Regions from separate parts of the Gordonia sp. NPDC003504 genome, predicted to be linked through region 1. Evidence: predicted binding sites of a transcription regulator. Region 1 holds the regulator's gene; the other holds the start of a gene.
The links. Region 1 encodes LexA, which represses DNA repair genes until DNA is damaged. Its sites were predicted from a motif close to CGAACANNTGTTCG; they were not measured.
Positions count from the first base shown of each region.

Region 2: the regulator LexA is predicted to act here: its motif matches at 2,779-2,792, upstream of ACWDPV_RS06015 (DUF222 domain-containing protein).

Region 1 covers NZ_JBSFPC010000016.1:61,996-77,643, reverse strand. Annotated here, with positions in the region: gene ACWDPV_RS21960 (HPr family phosphocarrier protein) at 1-115, opposite strand, end outside; gene ACWDPV_RS21955 (PTS fructose transporter subunit IIABC) at 233-2,338, opposite strand; gene ACWDPV_RS21950 (1-phosphofructokinase family hexose kinase) at 2,408-3,373, opposite strand; gene ACWDPV_RS21945 (DeoR/GlpR family DNA-binding transcription regulator) at 3,370-4,140, opposite strand; gene ptsP (phosphoenolpyruvate--protein phosphotransferase) at 4,395-6,068, shown strand; gene lexA (transcriptional repressor LexA) at 6,108-6,848, opposite strand; gene ACWDPV_RS21930 (LysM peptidoglycan-binding domain-containing protein) at 7,465-7,731, shown strand; gene nrdR (transcriptional regulator NrdR) at 7,756-8,262, shown strand; gene hrpA (ATP-dependent RNA helicase HrpA) at 8,236-12,189, opposite strand; gene ACWDPV_RS21915 (aminotransferase family protein) at 12,276-13,505, shown strand; gene ACWDPV_RS21910 (hypothetical protein) at 13,776-14,021, shown strand; gene ACWDPV_RS21905 (MDR family MFS transporter) at 14,059-15,486, opposite strand; gene ACWDPV_RS21900 (TetR/AcrR family transcriptional regulator) at 15,560-15,648, shown strand, end outside.
Region 2 covers NZ_JBSFPC010000002.1:390,830-396,373, reverse strand. Annotated here, with positions in the region: gene ACWDPV_RS06020 (lipase family protein) at 1-1,236, shown strand, start outside; gene ACWDPV_RS06015 (DUF222 domain-containing protein) at 1,500-2,762, opposite strand; gene ACWDPV_RS06010 (RidA family protein) at 3,280-3,678, shown strand; gene ACWDPV_RS06005 (winged helix DNA-binding domain-containing protein) at 3,681-4,877, shown strand; gene ACWDPV_RS06000 (DUF899 domain-containing protein) at 4,965-5,544, shown strand, end outside.

The DNA of each region.
Region 1 (15,648 bases):
CCTCGACGGCGAGGGTGATCGGGACGCCGGCATCGGCGGCGGCCTCGGCGATGATGGTCGCGGGTCGGGCGTGCAGTCCGACGGCGGAGCCGACGGTGACAGTGGTGCTGGGCATGGTGACTACTCCTTTGGAGGGTGCGGCTTCAACGGCAGGTAATGGTGAGGTGATTGTGCCCCGTGATCACCGTGGCGGGCGGGATTTCGCCGACGCCCGCCACGGTGATCCGCCTCGTCAGGCGGCGACGGCCTCGCGCTCCACGGCGGCGACCTCGTCGTGGCCGTGGCCGCGCCCCCACTGCTTGGCGGCGATGACGCAGACCGCCGAGAGCACGGTGCCCGCGGCCAAGGCGACCAGGAAGAGCAGCCAGTGGTTCATCGTGAAGAACACGAAGATGCCGCCGTGCGGGGCGCGCTGGGTGACGCCGAAGGCCATGATCAGCGCGCCGGACAGCGCGCCGCCGGCCATCATCGAGGGGATGACGCGGAACGGATCGGTGGCCGCGAACGGGATGGCGCCCTCGGAGATGAACGATGCGCCCAGCAGCCAGGCGGCCTTGCCGTTCTCGCGTTCGGGTTCGGTGAACAGGCCCGGGCGCAGGACGGTGGCCAGTGCCAGGGCGAGCGGCGGGACCATTCCGGCGCACATGACCGCGGCCATGATCTCCAACTGTGCGGTTCCGGCGATGGCCAGACCGGCGGTGGCGAAGAGGTACGCCGCCTTGTTGACCGGGCCGCCGAGGTCGAAGCACATCATCAGGCCCAGGACGATGCCGAGCGCGATCTTCGAGCCACCGGACATGCTGTTGAGGCCGTTGGTCATCTCGGTGGTCACCCAGGCGAGGGGTTTGCCGAGCAACATGTAGAGCACGACGCCGATGAACAGGCTGCCCAGCAGCGGGATGATCACCACCGGCATCAGGCCACGTGCCCATTGCGGCAACGGGAGTCGGGAGATCCACAGGCAGACGACGCCGGCGATCAGACCGCCGACCAGGCCGCCGATGAAGCTCGCCCCGACCGCCACGGACACCAGTCCGGCGACGAATCCGGGTGCGATGCCGGGTCGGTCGGCGATGGCGAACGATATGTAGCCGGCCAGGACGGGCACCAGCATGCTCATGGCGAGTCCGCCGATCGCGAACAACACCGCGCCGATGTACTGTCCGAGCCCGTCGGCGGGCAGATCCCACAGGCTGTTGTGCAGTGCGATGAATTGTCCGTCGTTGAGGGCGCCGGTCTCGTCGAGGGTCTTGTTGGCGATCTGGTATCCGCCGAGGAACGGCAGGAACGCCAGCGCGATGAGCAGACCGCCGGCGGCGACGAAGGGGATCATGTAGCTGACGCCGGTCATCAACGCCTGCTGGGTGCGCTTGCCCAGGCCGAGGGTTTCTCCGCCGGCGGCGTCGGCCGAGGCGTCGTTGCCGTCACCGTCGCGGACCACCGCGGCCTTGGGGTTGCGGGCGGCGGCCATGGCCTCGGCGATCATCGTGTCGGGCTCGTTGATGGCGCGTTTGACGCCCGAGGCGATCACCGGCTTGCCGTGGAATCGGCTCTTGCCCTTGACACCCACGTCGGTGGCGAAGATGACCGCGTCGGCACCGGCGATGACGTCCGGGGTGAACGGGGTCGTTCCCGACGAGCCCTGTGGTTCGACGTGGAAGTCGACACCGGCGCGTTCGGCGGCGTACTTGAGGGCGTCGGCGGCCATGTAGGTGTGTGCGATACCGGTGGGGCAGGCGGTGATCGCCACGATCGAGAGCTTCTTTTCGGCGGTGGCGGGGGCGGCGACGGCCGCAGTGGTGGCTGCTGCAGCGGGTGCGGCGGCCTCGGTGGTCGAGACGGTGGTCTTCTCGGTGGCGGCGACCGTGTCGGGCTTCTTCGCCGGCGGATTGATCGCCTCGTCGACCAGGGTGACGACCTCGTCGTCGGTCTTCGCCGCCCGCAGGGACGCCACGAAGTCGGGGCGGACCAGCGCGCGGGCGAGGGAACTCAGCAGCTTCATGTGCGCGGCGGCGCCGCCCTCGGGCGCGGCGATGAGGAACACCAGGTCGGCCGGGCCGTCCGGCGCGCCGAAATCGACCTTCTTGGACAGTCGTGCCATGCTCAGGCTGGCCTCTGTGACCGAGGCGGCCCGGGCGTGGGGGATGGCGATGCCGCCCGGTAGGCCGGTGGCGGACTTGGCCTCGCGGGCCAGGGCGCCTCGGGCGAGATCGGCGGCGTCGCTGGTGCGTCCGGCGGCGGCGAGGTTCTCGGCGAGGTAGTTGATCACCGCCGACGGGTCGTCGCCCGCGTCGATGTCGAGGTTCACCGTCGCTCCGGTGATGATCTGCTCGGACATGAATCTTCCTTTACTGCTGGGTAAGTCGGGAGTGTCGGATGGGGGTGGGGGAGGTCGGGGAAGTCGGGGTCATGTGGCGGGGGCGGCTCCGGCGAGGTCGGTGATCGCGACATGATCGGGGTCGAGGTGATCGGGTCGGGGTGGCTGGGTGCCGGCCAGTGCGGCGGCGGCGGCCCCGTAGGCGACGGCGCTGCGTAGTCGCTCGGGTTCGTCGGCGCCGCGCGCCTCGGCGATGAGGTAGCCGGCCAGCGAGGAATCGCCGGCGCCGACGGTGCTTCGCGGGACGATCGGGGGTGGCGTGGCGAACCAGCTGCCCGATGTGGTGGTCAGCACGGCGCCCGCGGCACCCAGGGTCGTCAACACCGCGCCGCCGGTGTGCCCGGCGAGTTCGGCCGAGGCCGCGATGATCGGGTCCAGGTCGCCGGCGGCGGCGGCCCGCCGCAGCACCGTCGGGTCGGCGCCGCAGACCTCGGCGAGTTCGGTCTCGTTGGGCTTGATCAGGTCGACGTGGCCGGTGACCGCGGCGCGCAGTGGCTCCCCGGAGGTGTCGATGGCGACCCGGCAGCCACGCGCGATGAGCTGATCGGCCAGCTCCCGATACCAGGAGTCCTCGACTCCGGGGGGAAGCGATCCGCACAACGCCACCCAGGTGGCGCCGGCGGCGCGCGCCAGCACCAGATCGGTCAGGGCGGCGCGGTGGCGATCGTCGAGCGGTTGGCCGGAGGCGTTGATCTTGGTGGTGGTGCCGTCGGCCTCGGCGATGGTGATGTTGGAGCGGACCTCACCGTCGACGGCGACGGTCTCGTGGCGCAGACCGACGGCGTCGAGTGCGCTCAGCAGTGGGTCGCCGGCGCGGGCGGGCAGGACGGCGATGGTGTCGATGCCCGCCTCGGCGACGACGCGCGAGACGTTGACGCCCTTGCCGCCCGGTTCGGCGCGCACGGCCACCGCGCGCTGCACCTCACCGCGCTCGAGCGGCGCGGCGATCTCCAGCGTGCGATCCAGGCTGGGATTGGCTGTGACGGTGAGGATCATGCGATCACGACCTCGATGCCGCGGGCCGAGAGGGCAGCGGCGTAGGAGGGATCGACACCGGCGTCGGTGATGAGGACGTCGACATCATCGAGCGAGGCGAAGGACGAGAAGTCCTCGCGGTTCATCTTGGACGAGTCCGCCAGGACGACGACGCGTTGGGCGGAGGCCACCAGTGCCGCCTTGACGGCCGCCTCCTCGGGGTCGGGTGTCGACAATCCCAGGCCCTCGCTGATGCCGTTGGTCCCGATGAACGCCACAGAGGTGCGGAAGGTGGCAAGGCGGGCCACGGTCTCGGCGCCCACCGCGGCCTGGGTGAGGCCGCGTACCCGACCGCCGACGAGATACAGGGTGGCGTTGGGCTGATCCGCCAGTACCGTCGCGATCGGGAGGCTGCTGGTGACGATGTGCAGGCGGCGATCGGTCGGTAGCGCGACGGCCGTCTGGTAGGTGGTCGTCCCGGCGTCGAAGGACACCGCCCCGCCGTCGGCCGGCAGAAAGGCGAGTGCGGCCCGCCCGATGGCCGCCTTCTGGATGGTGTGGCTGGTCTCGCGTTCGGCGATGTCCTGCTCGCCGATGAGCTGAACCAGTTCGGGTCGGACCGCGCCGCCATGGACGCGTTGTAGGTGTCCGGAGCGCTCCAGGGTTGCCAGGTCACGGCGCACTGTCTCGCTGGTGACATCGAATCGCTCGGCGAGCGAGCTGACCGATGCGCGGCCATGCGAACGAACCAGTTCGGCAATCGCCTGCTGTCTTTCTTCGGCGTACACATTGCTCCGATCGGAGAGGACGGGTGACGGCATGTCTGCGTCCATGTGGGTTTGAGTGGAAGTCGGTGTTGCTATGTCTTTGTTTACGCCTGTTTGTGTTGACAAGTCAAGGATTTCTTGTAACTTCAATCACAAGAGATGTGTGGCGGGCAGATTCTTCACAGATCGGGCCGCCGAGAGAGCGATCTCGAGACAGCACGGACCACAGATCGGCCGACGACGGCTGATACGAACCTCGAACGAAGGGCAACGCAGTGGAACATCAGCAGGGTCAGGAACTGCGTGGGACTCCCGTGGTCGGCGGGAAGGCCTACGGGCCGGTGGTTCGCCCCGGCGAGCGGATCGCCCCGGTGCACGACACCGTGACGATCCCCGAGGACGCGCGGGAGGCGGAGTTGTCCCGCTTCGTGGACGCGGCCGGGCTGGTTTCCGCCCGACTGCGCGAACGTGCCTCACATGCCTCCGGTGCGGCCGCGGAGGTTCTCATCGCGACCGCGGGCCTCGCCGAGGACCGCGGGTGGATCGGCGCGGCAGGCAAGCTGATCTCCTCCGGGTCGTCGGCGGCGTCGGCCGCGACCGCGGCGACCGAGCAGTTCGCCGCGCTGTTCACCAAACTCGGTGGTCTGATGGCCGAGCGCGTCACCGATCTCAACGATGTCCGTGATCGTGTCGTGGCCGAGTTGCTCGGACAACCCGAACCAGGTGTGCCGGTGCCCGCCGAGCCCTCGGTGCTGTTCGCCGCCGATCTGGCACCGGCCGACACCGCCGGACTCGATCCGAAACTGGTCACCGCGCTGGTCACCCGGCTCGGCGGTCCGACCAGTCACACCGCGATCATCGCCCGGCAGTTGGGCATTCCGTGCATCGTCGCGGTCGCCGATCTCGACGAGGTGACCGCCGGAACCCTGGTGCTCGTCGACGGCACCGCGGGAACCGTTGTGGTGGAACCGGATCCGGATCAGGCACGGGTGGCCGTCGATGAGAGCCGACGCGAGGCGGAACTCGTGGCGGGCTGGACGGGGCCGGGGCGCACCGCCGACGGTCACGCGGTGGACATCCTGGCCAACGTGGCCGACGGCGTCTCCGCGCGCGCCGCCACCGCATATCCGGTCGAGGGAGTGGGCCTGTTCCGCACCGAGCTGGCCTTCCTCGACAGCGCCGAGGCGCCCACGGTGGCCGAGCAGACCGAGCTCTACCGCGAGGTGCTGGAGGCGTTCGCGGGCAGGAAGGTCGTCGTGCGGACGCTCGACGCGGGTTCGGACAAGCCGTTGAAATTCGTCGACCATGGCACCGAGGCCAACCCGGCCCTGGGAGTCCGGGGTAATCGGATCACCGCTCGACACCCGGAGATCCGGGCCGGGCAACTCAACGCGATCGCGGCGGCGGCCCGCGAGACCGGAAGTACTCCGTGGGTGATGGCGCCGATGATCGCCTCGGCCGAGGAGGCCGCGGAGTTCGCGGCCGCAGTGCGCGGGCGCGGCCTGGTCGCCGGCGTGATGGTCGAGATCCCGTCCGCCGCGATACTCGCGTCGTCGATCCTCGCCGAGGTCGACTTCGTGTCGATCGGTACCAACGACCTGACGCAGTACACGATGGCGGCCGACCGGATGTCGGCCGATCTGGCCGAACTCACCGATCCGTGGCAGCCCGCGGTGCTCGCGCTCATCTCGATGGTGGCCGAGGCCGGAAAGCGAATGGACAAACCTGTCGGCGTCTGCGGTGAGGCCGCCGCCGATCCGCTGCTGGCCTGCGTACTCGTCGGACTCGGCGTCACTTCGTTGTCGAGTGCGCCGGCGGCGTCGGCAGCGGTCGGCGCCAAACTCGGTGGCGTCACCCTCGATGCGTGCCGCGCCGCAGCGAGTGCAGCACTGGCGACCTCCTCACCCGCGGCCGCACGTGCCGCCGCCACCGCGGCGCTCGCCGGCTGAACCTCGGCGAGCGCCGCATCGGGCGGGCCCGGGGTCGGATCAGATCCGGCGCATCACCGTGACGACCTTGCCCAGGATGGCGGCGTCGTCGCCGGGAATCGGTTCGAAATGCTCATTGTGCGGCATCAGCCACACATGACCGTCCTTGCGCTTGAAGGTCTTCACGGTGGCCTCGCCGTCGATCATCGCGGCGACGATGTCACCGTTGTCGGCCACGTTCTGCTGGCGCACGACGACCCAGTCGCCGTCGCAGATCGCGGCGTCGATCATCGACTCGCCGACCACCTTCAGCAGGAACAGTGATCCCTCGCCGACGAGTTCACGCGGCAGCGGGAAGACGTCCTCGACGGCCTCCTCGGCGAGGATCGGTCCACCGGCCGCGATGCGTCCGAGAACCGGAACGAAGGTGGGGGCGGGCAGATTCGACGCGACCGCGGTGTCGTCCGGCGGGGTGTGCTCGCCGTCCTGCACGTTGACCGCACGCGGGCGGTTGTGGTCGCGCTTGAGCAGTCCCTTGCGTTCCAGTGTCCGCAGCTGATGAGCGACCGACGACGTCGAGGCCAGCCCGACGGCGTCGCCGATCTCGCGGATGCTCGGCGGATAGCCGCGCTCGCGCACCGACTTGCGGATCACATCGAGCACGCCCCGCTGACGCGGCGTGAGCGAGGCCTCCGCGGCCACCGCGTCGAACGGGACCTCCGGCTCGTCGGCGGCGGCCGGCCCGCGGCCGCGCTTGGTCGACGACGTCGACGTCGTCGAACGTCGGTTCTTCTCACTCATCGGGTGTTCGATCCTTTCGGTCGGAAACTCTGCTGTGGTCGGACGGTGTTGTCGGTTGTCCCGTGCAGTCGGTTGTCCGATGCGGTCGGTTGTCCGGGGTGCGGCGGGGGCTGTCCGCGGGTCTGCGCTGCTGGTCAACGGCCAGGTTAGTCCAGGTCACCGACAACTTCAAACACTTGTTCGACGTGTCGCGAGAAATTGTCGGAGGTGCGTGATAGAACTTCGAACATCAGTTCCTCGAACGAGTGATCGAGAAGTGATCGAGAAGTGATCGAGATCGGAGACTCTCATGCAGAACACCTTGGTTCGCAATGAAACCGCAGGTCAGGCGCGTCGGGCGACGGTTCGGCGCACCCCGTCCGGTGCCCGTTTGGGTGCCTTTCCCGACGCCCGGTGTGCGGTGCGAGACGATGTCACGCCCCGGTGCGGCGCGATCGTGCACGCAGGACGGCCGGCTCGCCGCGCCACCCCGGTGGCGCGGCACCGGCACCTCCACCGCCCCGCCGACAATCGTCCGGTCGACCGGCCTCGGGTCGCGATCCCCAGGCGCCCGGCCGGGACGCCGTGCGCCGGGCTCGCGTCGCAGTCCCGTCGGGCGGGCCGTCGCGGTGCCGCGGTGGCCCTGCTGACCGGGGTGGCGCTGGCGATGCTGGTGTGGCTGATCGGTGTCGCCGGCAGCGATTACCAGGAATCCGCCGCCCCAACGCCGGTGGCCACGCAGGTGGTGCACGTCCGGGCGGGGGAGTCGCTGAATTCCGTCGCCGCGCGCGTGGCACCCGAGATGCCGCGGCAGGCGGTCATCGACCAGATCGTCGAGCTCAACGACATGGGTGGCAGCGCCCTGCGTGTCGGTCAGGCGCTGCTGACGCCCGCATATCGCTGAACGGTGAGGCGCTATTCTCGATGCATGCGCTGCCCGTTCTGCAGGAATGATGACACCAAGGTCATCGACTCCCGAGTCGCCGACGAGGGACAGGCGATCCGTCGTCGCCGTTCGTGCAGCGCCTGTGGCCGACGATTCTCCACCGTGGAGACCGCCGTGCTGGCGGTGGTCAAGCGCAACGGCGTCACCGAACCGTTCAGTCGGGAGAAGGTGATGCGCGGGGTGCGCCGCGCGTGCCAGGGACGGCACGTCCACGAGGACGATCTGGCCCAGTTGGCGCAGCAGGTCGAAGAGACGGTGCGCGCCTCGGGCGTTGCGGAGATCCCCAGCAACGAGGTCGGTCTCGCCATTCTCAAACCGTTGCGCGACCTCGACGAGGTCGCCTATCTGCGGTTCGCGTCGGTGTACCGGTCGTTCGATTCCCTCGAGGACTTCCAACGCGAGATCGACGATTTGCAGGGCAACCTCACGCGGCGCAACGGCACGGATACATCCGACGCCCTCTCAGCCGAGTCGATCCAGGGTTCGTAACGCGCGCTTCTCCGAGATCGGATATCGGGTGCCCAGCCGCTGGGCGAACAGACCCACCCGCAGTTCCTCGACCATCCAATGCGCCTGCTCGTTGACGAGATCGCGACGGGCCTCGGGTACCTCGGCGAGTCGCTGATTCCACCGCCCCGTGACCCTGTCGAGCGCGCTCATGGCCGCCCGGTCCCGGTCCGCCGATCCCGGAAGGTGTTCCAGCCGCTCGCGTGCGGCCGCCAGATATCTCGGGAGGTCGGCCAGGTGCTCACGGGGAGTGGCCAGGACGAAGCCGTCGAAGATCAGGTTGGCCAGTTGCTCGGCGACGTCATCGGCGGCGACATGACCGGAATGCTCATCGATTGCCTGACGCAGCGGCGCAACCATCCGGAGTGCGTTGACGGCCGAGGCGAGATACTCCGGTGCGGCCGTACGCACGCGCGGACCGAGTGCAGCGGCCAGCGCACCGAACTGCTGCGGTGACCGCACCCGGGCCGCCGCGTCGACGTCGACGAGATCCCGGATGGCCCGCCTGGTGCAGTCGGCGAAGAACTCGCTCGCATCCCGGTAGGGGTTCTGGCTCAACGCGAGTCGCCCCGCAGGGTCGAGGCCCGACGATGCCTTCGACGAGAGTCCGGTGATGGTGTGGTCGAGCAGCGCGATGACACCGGCGACCCGCATCCGGTTGGCCTCGTCCTCGGTGGCGGCGGTGGCCCGCGCGACGCCCACGGATCGGCCCGGCTCGCCGACGGCACGCAACGTGGGATGGCGGGTGATGCGTTGGCCCGCGACGTCGGCGGTCTCCGTGACGGCGAGGGTGCCGATTCCGTCGGCGGTCCAGGTGGTGTGCACGTCGGCCGGTGGTGTCGGGCGACGATCCGAGACATCGGCGGCGAGGTCTGCGAAGGATTTGCTGCGCCTGCGGATCTCGCCGGCCTCGTCGACGACGGCGAAGGTGATCCGCAGGTGGGCGGGCAGCCGATCGACGGCGAAGTCCGCCGGTGTCACGGTGTGCCGGGTGATCGTCGACAACTCGCGGGCCAGCCCACGGACCAATGGTTCGGAGCGAGGCGTCAGCCGGGACAGGGCCAGGTCGGCGAAGCGCTGTGCCGGGGCCATCGTCTTGCGAAGCTGTTTGGGCAGGGTCTTGACGAGTTCGGTGGCCAGTTCCGATCGCATTCCCGGTACCAGCCAATCGAATCCGGCGTTGCGGACGTGGGGGAGCAGGGCCTGCGGAATGACGACGGTGACCCCGTCGTCGGGTGCGCCCGGCTCGAATCGGTAGCGCAGTTCCAGGCGGGTGTCGCCCTGCTGCCATGCCCCCGGATAGTCGGTGTCGGCGACGACGACGTCGGCGGCCACATCGGCGGGGGTCAGATCCAGCAGGGTCGGGTCGGTGCGCCGCGCCGACTTCCACCACGTGTCGAAGTGCCGCGCCGAGGTCACCTCGGCGGGGATGCGCTTGTCGTAGAACTCGTAGAGTTGCTCCTCCGAGATCACCACATCGCGACGCCGTGCCCGGTGCTCGACGTCGGCGGCCTCGGTCAGCAACTGCCGATTCTGTTCGAAGAAACGATGATTCGTCCGCCAGTCACCCTCGACGAGGGCATGCCGGATGAACAGGTCGCGCGACACCTCGGGGTCGATCGGGCCGTAGTCGACGCGTCGGCGCGCCACCAGCGTCACGCCGTAGAGGGTGACCCGCTCGTAGGCCATCGCGGAGCCCCGCGTGGAGGACCAGTGCGGTTCGCTGTGAGTGCGTTTGACAAGATCGCCGGCGAGTTTTTCCGCCCACAACGGGTCGACCCCGGCCACCGTGTGCGCGAACAGCCGGGACGTCTCGATGATCTCGGCGGCCATCAGGAAGGCCGGCGGTTTCTTGGACACCGACGACCCGGGGAAGATCATCAGCGTCGTGTTGCGCGCGCCGGTGTACTCGCGGCCCTCAGCGCCCCGGACCGCGATGTTGCCGAGCAGGCCGGCGAGGATGGCGCGGTGGATCGCGTCGGCATTCGGTTCGGTCTCGGGGATCTGCCAGTCGAGGTCGGTGACGATTCCGCGCAACTGGCGGTGCAGGTCCTGCCATTCGCGGATGCGCAGATAGTGCAGGAACTCGCGCTCGCAGGTGCGTCGGAACTGATTGGCCGACATCTCCTTACGCTTCTCCTGCACATATCGCCACAGCTGCGTATAGCTCAGGAAGTCCGAACCGGGGACGGCGAAACGCCGATGACTGGTGTCGGCGGCCTCCCGGTGCTCGGCCGGGCGTTCCCGCACGTCGGGAATCGACAGGGCGGCCGCGATCACCAGCACGTGGTCGAGGCAGCCCTCGTCGCGGGCGCCCACCAGCATCCGGGCGATCCGCGGATCGACCGGTATGCGGGCCATCGTGGCGCCGACCTTCGTCAGGCGCACCTCGCCCGGGTCTCGGCCGCCGGCGTCCGATCCGCTGCCGCGTCCGGAGCCCTTGCCCGGCACCGTGATCGCTCCCAGTTCCGACAGCACGCCGACACCGTCGCGGACCGCGCGGGAATCCGGCGGCTGCACGAAGGGGAAGTCCTCGATGTCGCCGAGACGCAAGGACGTCATCTGCAGGATCACCGACGCGAGATTGGTGCGCAGGATCTCCGGGTCGGTGAAGGCGGGCCGCGCATCGAAGTCGGATTCGGAGTACAGCCGGATGCAGATACCCGGGGCCACACGTCCACATCGACCGGCGCGCTGGCGGGCACTGGCCTGCGACACCGGTTCCACCGGCAGCCGCAGGACCTTGGTGCGGGTGGAGTAGCGGGAGATCCGCGCGGTGCCCGAGTCGATCACATACCGGATTCCGGGGACGGTCAACGAGGTCTCGGCAACGTTGGTGGACAACACGATTCGTCGTCCGTCCGACGGTGTGAAGACGCGCTGCTGATCGGCGATGGACAGCCGCGCGAACAGCGGGACTACCTCGGCGCCCGCGGCGACCCGGCGCGACAACGCCGCCGCCGCCTCCCGGATGTCGCGTTCGGTGGGCAGGAACACCAGAATGTCGCCGCGACCGGCGGTGCCCCACAGTTCGTCGATGGCGGCGTCGACGCCCTGGAACAGATCGAGGTCGGCGTGTTCGCCGCCACCGCGTTCGTCGCCGGCATCCGGGTCCTCACGCAGGGTCAGTGGCCGGTAACGCACCTCGACGGGATAGGTCCGACCGGACACCTCGATCACCGGCACCGGTGGGCCGGAGTCGGTGGTGAAATGCCGGGCGAATCGGCCCGGTTCGATGGTGGCCGAGGTGATGATCACCTTCAGGTCGGGTCGGCGCGGCAGCAGCCGTCGCAGGTACCCGAGGATGAAGTCGATGTTCAGCGACCGCTCGTGGGCCTCGTCGACGATGATCGTGTCGTAGTGACGCAGCATCGGGTCGGTGGAGATCTCCCGGAGCAGGATGCCGTCGGTCATCACCTTGACGAGCGTGTCGGCGCCGGAGCGGTCGGAGAAGCGCACCGAGTAGCCGATGGCCTCACCGATCCGTGTTCCGGTCTCCTCGGCGATCCGCCGGGCCACCGAACTCGCCGCGATGCGGCGGGGCTGGGTGTGGCCGATCGCGCCACGCACACCGCGGCCGAGTTCGAGGCAGATCTTCGGTAGCTGGGTGGTCTTGCCCGACCCGGTCTCACCGGCGATCACCACCACCTGGTGCTCGGCGATCGCCGCCGCGATCTCGTCGCGAGCCGCCGAGACCGGCAGATCCTCGGGGAATTCCAGGACGGGGACGGCGGCGCGGCGGGCGGCGACCCGTCGTTCGGCACCGGCGAGGGATTTCTCCAGTCCGGCCAGTCGGTCCGCGGAGGGTTGCGGCCCGAGCTTGTCGAGGCGCCGCCGAAGCGCATGGGCATCGGCGATGCCGACGGCACGAATCCGCTCGAGGAGATCGCGGCGATCCGGTGGTGTCATGATCCCTCCAGGATATGGGCAGCCGCCGAGGTGCGATCCCGCCCCCGATCACCGCGTCGGCACACCCGCCCGGCATCATGGAGGTCATGGCTGGTTCGTTGTGGCATGGGTTCGCCGACATGGGTGCGGTGACCGCGAAGGGTCCGTTCGTCGTCGCCCGAGGTGAGGGCGCCCGCATCTGGGACGTCGACGGCAACGAGTACCTCGATGCCACCGCCGGGCTGTGGTTCACCAACGTCGGCCACGGACGCACCGAGATCGCCGACGCGGTGGCCGCGCAGCTCGGGCGGCTCGCGCATTACTCCGGCTTCGGTGATCTGACCGCCGACGTCACCGATGCCCTCGCCGACCGGCTGGCGCAGATCGCGCCGGTGCCCGGTAGCAAGATCTTCTTCACCTCCGGCGGTAGTGACTCGGTGGACACCGCGGCCAAACTGGCACGCCGGTACTGGAACGAGGTCGGTAAGCCGGAGAAGACCCTGCTCGTCGGGCGCACCAAGGCCTACCACGGCATGCACGTCGCCGGAACGTCGTTGGCCGGCATCCCGGTCAATCACGACGGCTACGGTCAGCTCATGCCCGACGCCGAGTCGGTGGACTGGGATGACGCGAAAAGCCTTCTGGGACTGATCGAACGGGTCGGTGCCGACAAGGTGGCCGCCTTCTTCTGCGAACCGATCATCGGGGCCGGCGGCGTGTACCTGCCGCCGGCGGGATACCTCGCCGAGGTCCGTCAGATCTGCCGGGACCACGACATCCTGTTCGTGGCCGACGAGGTGGTCACCGGCTTCGGCCGCATCGGCGGCGGCAGCTGGTTCGCCTCATCGCGTTTCGACCTTCAACCCGACATGATGACCACCGCGAAGGGACTCACCTCCGGGTATGTCCCGATGGGTGCGGTGTTCATCGCACCGCGCGTCGCCGAGCCCTTCTTCGCCGGCGGTGTCTGGTGGCGGCACGGCTACACCTACGGCGGTCACGCCGGTGCGGCGGCCGCGGCCATGGCCAACCTCGACATCATCGAGCGCGAGGGTCTGATCGATGATGCGGCACGCCTCGAAGGTGATCTGGCCACTCATTTCGCCCCGCTTGCCGAACTCGACGCGGTCACCGAGGTGCGCACCGGGCTCGGAGCGGTGACGGCGGTGCAGCTCACCGACGCAGCGACCGCGATGGCCGCGGTCGGTACGCTGCGTCGGCACGGCGTCAGTGGCCGGGCCGCAGGCCAAGGGGCACTGCAGATCTCGCCGTCGTTCGTGATGACCACCGAGCAGGTTGCCGACATGGCCGAACGGTTCCGGGCCGCACTGGCCTGAGATCTCCGGGATCGGCGTGCGCCATCGGCGGTGCGCCTCGCACGGTCGGCAGGACCTCGATCGCAGCCGCGTCGACGTCGGCGGGCAACGAGACCGACCGGGTCACCGCCTCGGCGATGGCCGCCGTCGCGTTGCACAGCGCCATCGGGTTACAGCGCCATCGGGTTGGCGCCGGGTCCGCGCCCGGTGGCAACGTGGTGCGCGCGCTGTTTCTCGATCGGCGGGCTCGGTCCATCTATCCAGACTTCGACGAGGTCGCCGCTCCAGACAGTGGCCGACCTGCGTTCCCTGACCGGCACCGACATCGATCATGCTCGCAACGACGTCCGGGTGAAGTCCAACGGCACCAAGCGGATGATCCTCGATGGTGTCGGCTGCCTCGAATTGCGCTGGGACACACTCGAAGTGTCCGGAGCTCGCGGGCAATGCGTGGTCATTCGTCAAGCCGTCTCCGACAACCGGCAGCGACGAGAACTCGCGGCACTCGAACATCGCCACGGCGTGGATGCCGGCTGATCCGCCTGCAACGTTCGGACGTCATCGTCTCGGCCGGTCAGTGATCGGGCGCTCCGGCCGGCCGGGACGGCAACGCCACACAGATCATGACCGCCACGACGGTGAAGCCCACCGCCCACCAGAAGGCGGTGTGGAACGCGTGGGCACGGTCGGCCGGGGTGAGCGCGCCGCTCGCCGATGCCTCGAGGATGACCGCGAGCACTGCGGTACCGAAGGCGCCACCGACCTGCTGGGCCAGGCGCGTGATGATGCTGGCGTGCGGGATCTCGTCCCGGTCGAGGCCCACATAGGCCACGGCCATCACAGGGATCATGACCGCACCCATGCCGAAACCGCGCACCAGCAACACCACCATCAGCCACCAGTTGTTCGTGGTCGCGTCGGCGAAGGCGAAGGGGACGGTCGCCGCACCCATGACGACGAATCCGGTGATCGCGACGATCCGTGCTCCGAGGGTGTCGGTGTACCTGCCGGCCACCGTTCGACTCAGCAGCGCGCCGATCCCCTGCGGGATCAGCAGCAGGGCCGCGGTGAGTGGGCCCGCCCCCTGTGCGACCTGGAAGAACAACGGCAGCAACAACATCGACCCGTACAAGGAGGCGCCGGAGAGGAACAGCACCGCTGAAGACGACCCGACCGGCCGGCGGGTGAGTAGACCGACATCGATGAGGGCGGACGCCGGACGGCGCATCGCGCGGGCGGCGAAGGCTGCGACGAGCGTGACGCCGACGACGATCGGCAACCAGGCGTCGGTGCGCGCGAAGCCGCCGTCGCCGTGGACGTTGGAGAGTCCGTAGAGGACGCCGACGAGACCGGGGGAGATCAGCAGGAGTCCTACGGTGTCGAGCCGGGGACGTGCGGTGGGGCCGTCGGCAGGCAGGTATTTGCAGGCGAGCGCGAAACCGATGATGCAGAACGGGACGTTGACCCAGAACAGCCACGGCCAGCCGCCCCAGTGGAGGATGATGCCGCCGACCACCGGACCGAGGATCGGTCCGAGTGCGGCGGGCAGGCTGATCATCGCCATCAATCGCCCGAGATTCGCCCCACCACCCGGGATCTGCTGAATGGCCAGCGTCGCCATCAGGGGCATCAGGATGCCACCGCCAACGCCCTGGATCACCCGAAACGTGATGAGGCTCGCGGCATTCCACGCCAGACTGCAGGCGATCGAGGCGAGCATGAACAGCACCAGGCCGGCCAGCCACAGCCGTTTGCCGCCGAAACGCGACTGGGCCCAACCGACGAGCGGGATGGTCACGCCCAGAGCGAGGAGGTAGCCGGTGGCGACCCAACCGATGGTGGCGATGCTGACCGACAGGTCCCGGGCCAGGGTGTCCAGGGCGATGCTGACGATCGTCGAATCGAAGATGACGGCGACGCCACCGACGATCAGGACCATCGCGGAGAGGATCGCCGAACGGGGGATCGGCGGTGCGGCCGGGGTGGGGTGCGATGTGGCCATGCGCGAGCCTTCCCATCCGTAAGATACGAGTCTGTACCTAAGGCAAGCTACGCCCGTGCGATAAGATACGCAAATGTATCCAACGGATGATCGACCGCGTCGGCGACGGGGCCAGGAACTCGATGACGCGATTCTCGATGCGGCCTGGGCTCAGTTGGCCGA
Region 2 (5,544 bases), on a different contig from region 1:
CGAACTCCACAGCTCGCCGAGGTGTTCAACGGGTATGTGGTCGGGACCTTCACCTCAGGTCGACTGGCCAGCCCGCAGGAGATCTTCGCGCCGCTGGTGTCCGACGACCCGTTCTATGTCGAGCCACGACTGCGTGGTGACGAACGCCCCGGGACGCTGCTGAAGGCCAAGAAGGTCGACGTCCAGTTCACCGGGTTCCGGCCGGGGAATCTCGACGCCTACGCGCTGATGTACGTCACCCGCGGACTCCACGACGAGGCCGACATCAGCACCGGCATCCTGATGGTCCCGCGCGACGGTCGCGACAATGCCGACCGGCCGATCGTCGGTTACCAATTCGCCAATGACAGCGTCGGAGCCTACTGCCATCCATCGACGATGTGGACCGGTCGTGATCCGCTCGACGGTGCGACGTGGTCGGCGCTCGGACCGTTGGCTCAGATGTTCGGCAAGGGCTACGCCGTTCTCATCAGCGACGTCGGCAACAACGCCGATCCCGATCCGCATGGCGTTTTCGCCGGAAGGTTCGGTGGCAACACGCTTCTCGACGGATTGCGCGCCGCGATCGCTACCTCTCCGGCGGGGCTGTCGGCGTCTGCGCCGATCGCGTTGTTCGGCGTTGCCGGTGGCGGTGTCGGTGCGGCCTTCGCCGCCGAGAATGCGGATCGGTACGCGCCCGAACTGAATATCCGCGGGTCCATCCTCGAGGGTATGGCCGTCAATCAGCGTAACTTCATCCGCGCGTCGGACGGTTCCATCGGATCCGGGTTCGCCTTCGCGACGCTGTTGGGTCTGGAACCGCGATATCCGGAGATGCGGATCGACGAGAAGCTCAGCCCGGCAGGCAAAGCCCTCGCCGACGTGTTCCGCACACAGTGCCAGACGCCGGCATACTTCGGCACCCCCTTCCTGCCGTTGTCGGTCTTGTTCAACGGCCGGAACCCCGCCGACATCCCCGAGTTCCAGCATGTCTATCGCGACAATCAGTTGGGCACCAGGGCACCCAAGGCGCCCGTGCTGATCGCATCGTGCGCCCGCGACGACTCGTTCATGTCGCTGGTTCCCGCTGCCGACGCCCGAGCCCTGGCCGCGACGTACCGCCGTGGCGGCACCCGCGTCGACTATCAGCCCACCGACTGCAGCATGCTGACACTCCTCACCAACATGTACCGCTGGGGTACAGACCTTTTCGGAATGCAGACCATCGACTGGATGAGCGCTCGCCTGAGCGCCTGAGGGATGGGTATCGCGTGCTACGCACCCTCACTAGAGGGCCGTCGAGCTGCGATACCTGTTCCCGGCATTCACATTTCACTGTGGACTTGTCAAGGTACCGATGCGGTCCCGGCCGGAGCCGGGTGCGGGTTGGTTGGTCTGTTATCTATCTGTGGGCGAGGGTCTTACCCCGTTGGTCGAGCCCTTGCCCGTCGGTCGAGCCGTGTCGTTTCGACGGAGCTCAACGCAAGGAGGCCCCGCAAGCCAAGGCTGGAACCGAATCATCATGCCGCACCCGGCAATCCATCCAACGTCATGGTCCGGCGGTGATACGACCGCAGCCACCTGCGTTGCGGGTCAACACTTTCCGGTGGAATCAACCACGGGTGGTGATCGGCTCCCATGACGACGTCCCATCCGTTATGGTGGACATCGTCATGACAGGCCGAACAGAGCAAAGCGCCGTTCTCCACACATGTTTCGCCGCCGTCAACCCAGTGGACGATATGGTGCGCCTGGGTCCGCGAGGGCGGTGCTCCACACTTGATGCACCCCTTATCCCGGTGCGCCAGGGCGCGTCGTTGGGCCCGGTTGAACAAGCGGATGGTGCGCCCGAGCGATAGTGGTACCTCGTCTTTGCTGACGATCATGACGCCGACGGTGGCGTCGCAGCACAGTTTGCGGGCGGTGGCTTCGGTGACCGATCCCATGAACTGCAACGACGCCAACGATGGTGTGCCGGTGGGGATGGTGAGGTTGACCAACTCGGTGGGCATGCGTGGTCCGTCGTCGCAGTGCTCGCCTCGGGCTGCGTGGGCGGCGGTGTCGAGGATGATCTCCAATGCGTCGGCACGCATCTGACCCGCGGAACGCGGATCGCGGGATCCGTCGGGTTGGGGTCGTGGCGCCGACAACACTTCGATCGCCGTCCTCAACTTCTCCCCGAGTACGGCGTGCAGATCGCCGGTGACCGTGAGGCGTCCATCATCGGAATCGTGGAAGTCCAGGGTGTTGATCGAACGGTCCTCAGCGGCGGGTAAACCGTCGGTGTCATCGGCCTGCTGATTTCCTCGGCTTTTGGCGTAGTCGCGGATTTCGGCGGGTGTGAACCCGGCGGTGGCGTGCCCGAGGAGGGCAATGCTGTGGGCGTCGCGTTCTTCGGTGGTGACGGGCTCGCCGGATCGTTTCTCGATGTGCGCCAATCCTCGGACAATGGCGTCGGCGTGTTCGGCCGAGAGCGTGCCCAGCGCGGTGTGGCGGTGCACTCGCTCGATGTCGGGTGTGGTGCCCAGTCGGATCATGCGAGACGCCGAGGCCGGGGCGACACCCCATTCGTGTAGTAGCTCTTGAAGTTTGCGGCCCTCGTTCTCTGCGACCTTGAGGTGATCGCAGAGTCCGACAAGCACACTCGCATGATGGTCGACGAGATTGCGGATGAGCAGGATGGCGTGCAGTGCGTGCTTTGCGTTGTCGCGGGTGAGGCTGCGGTTGGTGTAGTCGAGTTCGGATAAGAAGTCGATGGTGGTGTCAAGTTCCCCCGGTATCATGTTCACCACAGTACGCCGGATATCCGTTCGTGGCAAGGGTCAGTTTCGTGAATCCTGTTGCTGTGCATAACGTTTGGTCTGTGGATAACTCGTCGTCGACCGGATTTTTCTGTCGGTGGGGTGTGGTATGGGGCGTCGATTTCGCGGGAGGTGTTGTGGTGGTGAAGATTCCAGCGTTGGGTTGCGTGGTCTCGACTCGGACTTCGCTATCGCTCCGTCCGGCTCGACCGGCGGGATGGGGTCGGCTCGACCGGCGGGATGGGGTCGGCTCGACCGGTGGGGTGAGGTCGCCGCGACCGAAACTGGGTTGCTGTCAACGGAATCGAAAGCGCTGTCAAGGGAATCGAAAGCGCTGTCAACGTAATACAGAGCGCTGTCAGTGATGAGGAGAGCGCTGTCAGCGTGATCCAGAGCGCTGTCACCGATATCGAGAGCGCCGTCAGCGAAGAGGCGAGCGCTGTCAGTGGCGACATGGGAACGGGTCCGGATTGTCGGTGCGGGCGGCTACAGTGGCGGCATGTCTCGAGTACGGCTCAATGGGTCATCAGTTCTGCACGACGGTGGGTTTCCCTACAGCGCGACGGTGTCGCCGGGGTCGCTCATCTTCACCGCGGGTATCAGTCCGCTCGATGAAAACGGCGCGGTCGGCGCATTCGGTGATGTGGTGGGGCAGACGCGGATATGTCTGGCGAACCTCGCGGCCGTGCTGGGTGAGCAGGGCGCCACGTTTGCCGACGTCGCCAAGCTGACCATCTATGTGGCGGAACGACTTCAGGCCGATCTCTACGTCGCGTGGGAGGCGGTGGTCGCCGAGTTCGAGACCGTTCCTCCGGCAATGATGATGGGTGTCACCGTACTTCCGTACGACGGTCAACTCGTCGAGATCGAGGCGGTCGCCGCACCGCCGCACGGGTGATCATGACGCGTCCCAGAGTCACCGACCGCGCCCGCCGAAACCGGTTGCTACGCCGCCACCGACTGGCCGCCGACACACGCGCGACGTCCGTCGTCGAGACCGCCGAATCGATGGTCGGCCTGCATTCCACCACACCGTCGACCGTCTACCTCGCCGCGTGGGCGCGCATCGACGGATTTACGTCCGCATCGATGGACGACGCGCTCTACGTCGACCGGAGTCTGGTCAAGCAGTTGGCCATGCGCCGAACGCTTTTCGTGTTTCCTCGCGACCTCCTGCGGGAGGCGGTGGGTGCCGTGGGCCCCCGGGTGACGGCATCCGAACGCACCAACATGCTCCGCGATCTCCGCCGCAGCGAGTGGTGCACCGATCCCGACGGATGGATCGACGCGGCGCGCACGGCGGTCGCCGCCGAACTCGTCGACGGCGTCACTCTCACATCGTCGCAGATACGCGAGCGCCTGCCCGAGTTCAACCGGACGGTCATCGTGAGCCCGGGAAAGTCGTACGGCGGCACGAACCCGATGTTGCCGCGCATCATCAACATGATGAGTGCCGCGGGAGACATTGTGCGAGGACCCAATTCGGCGGGATGGCATATGTCGAGACCCTCGTGGTCGTCCATGCGGGATTGGCTCGGCGAGCAACTCGATCCGCCCGATCCCGCGACCGCGTATGCAGCGATGGTCCGTCGTTGGCTCGCGTCCTTCGGCCCCGGCACCGAATCCGACCTGGTGTGGTGGCTGGGTTCGACCAAGGCTGCGGTGCGGCAGGCGTTGGCGCAACTCGACATCGCCGAGGTCGAACTCGACGACGGCTCGGTGGGGTACGTCCTCGCCGAGGACGTCGTCTCGCCCGACGACGATGATCTCGAACCCCAGGCCGTCCTGCTGCCGGAACTGGATTCCACCACGATGGGTCACAAGATCCGCGACTTCTACCTCGGGCCACACGGCGAGCACATCTTCGATCGCAACGGCAACGGCGGCCAGACCGTGTGGTGGGACGGTCGCATCGTCGGTGGCTGGTACCGCGACGACGACACGAGCATCCGGGTGCATCTCTTCGAGAAGCTGCCCGCCGGCGCTCGTCGCGCCGTCGACGATCGGGCGGACGAACTGGCCACTTGGCTCGGTGGCGCCCAGATCCGGCCCGGCTACCCGGCCCCGTTCGTCCGCGGATTGCGAGAGCAGCGATGAGTTCTGCGATCCGAACCGGTCGGTCTCTGTACGGGGCCGCGGTTGTCACGCCTGCGGCCACCACGCATCGACGGTGAGGAGTCCGCCATGAACGACCAGTTGTCCACGCCCAAGAACCCGCAGGCGATGCCGCCGGTGGTCGATGACGCCGCCTGGCGCACGGCCCTCGACGACCTGCGTCGCCGGGAGAAGTCGGCCACCCGCGAACTCGACGCGATCGCCGCCCAACGACGACGCATGCCGATGGTCGAGGTCACCAACCACACCCTGACCGGCGCCGACGGCCCGATCAGCCTGGCCGAGATCTTCGACGGCCGATCCCAGCTGATCACCTACCACCACATGTGGAATGACGGCGCAGAGTTCCAGTGCCCCGGCTGCACCGGATACACCTCGCAGTTCACCCGGCTGGAGTTCCTCGACAACTATGACGCCCGATTCGTCATCGTGACCAACGGCCAGATCGACGAGGCGCTGGCCTACCGGCGTCGCGTCGGCAACCGGATGGAATGGTTCTCCGCAGCCGGCACCACCTTCGGGTCCGAGGTCGACGCCGCACCCGGCGAGGGATTCGCGATCAACGTATTCCTCCGCGACGGCGACCGGGTCTACCGCACCTGGCACACCAACGGTCGCGGCACCGAACAACTCGGTCACAGCTTCGCGC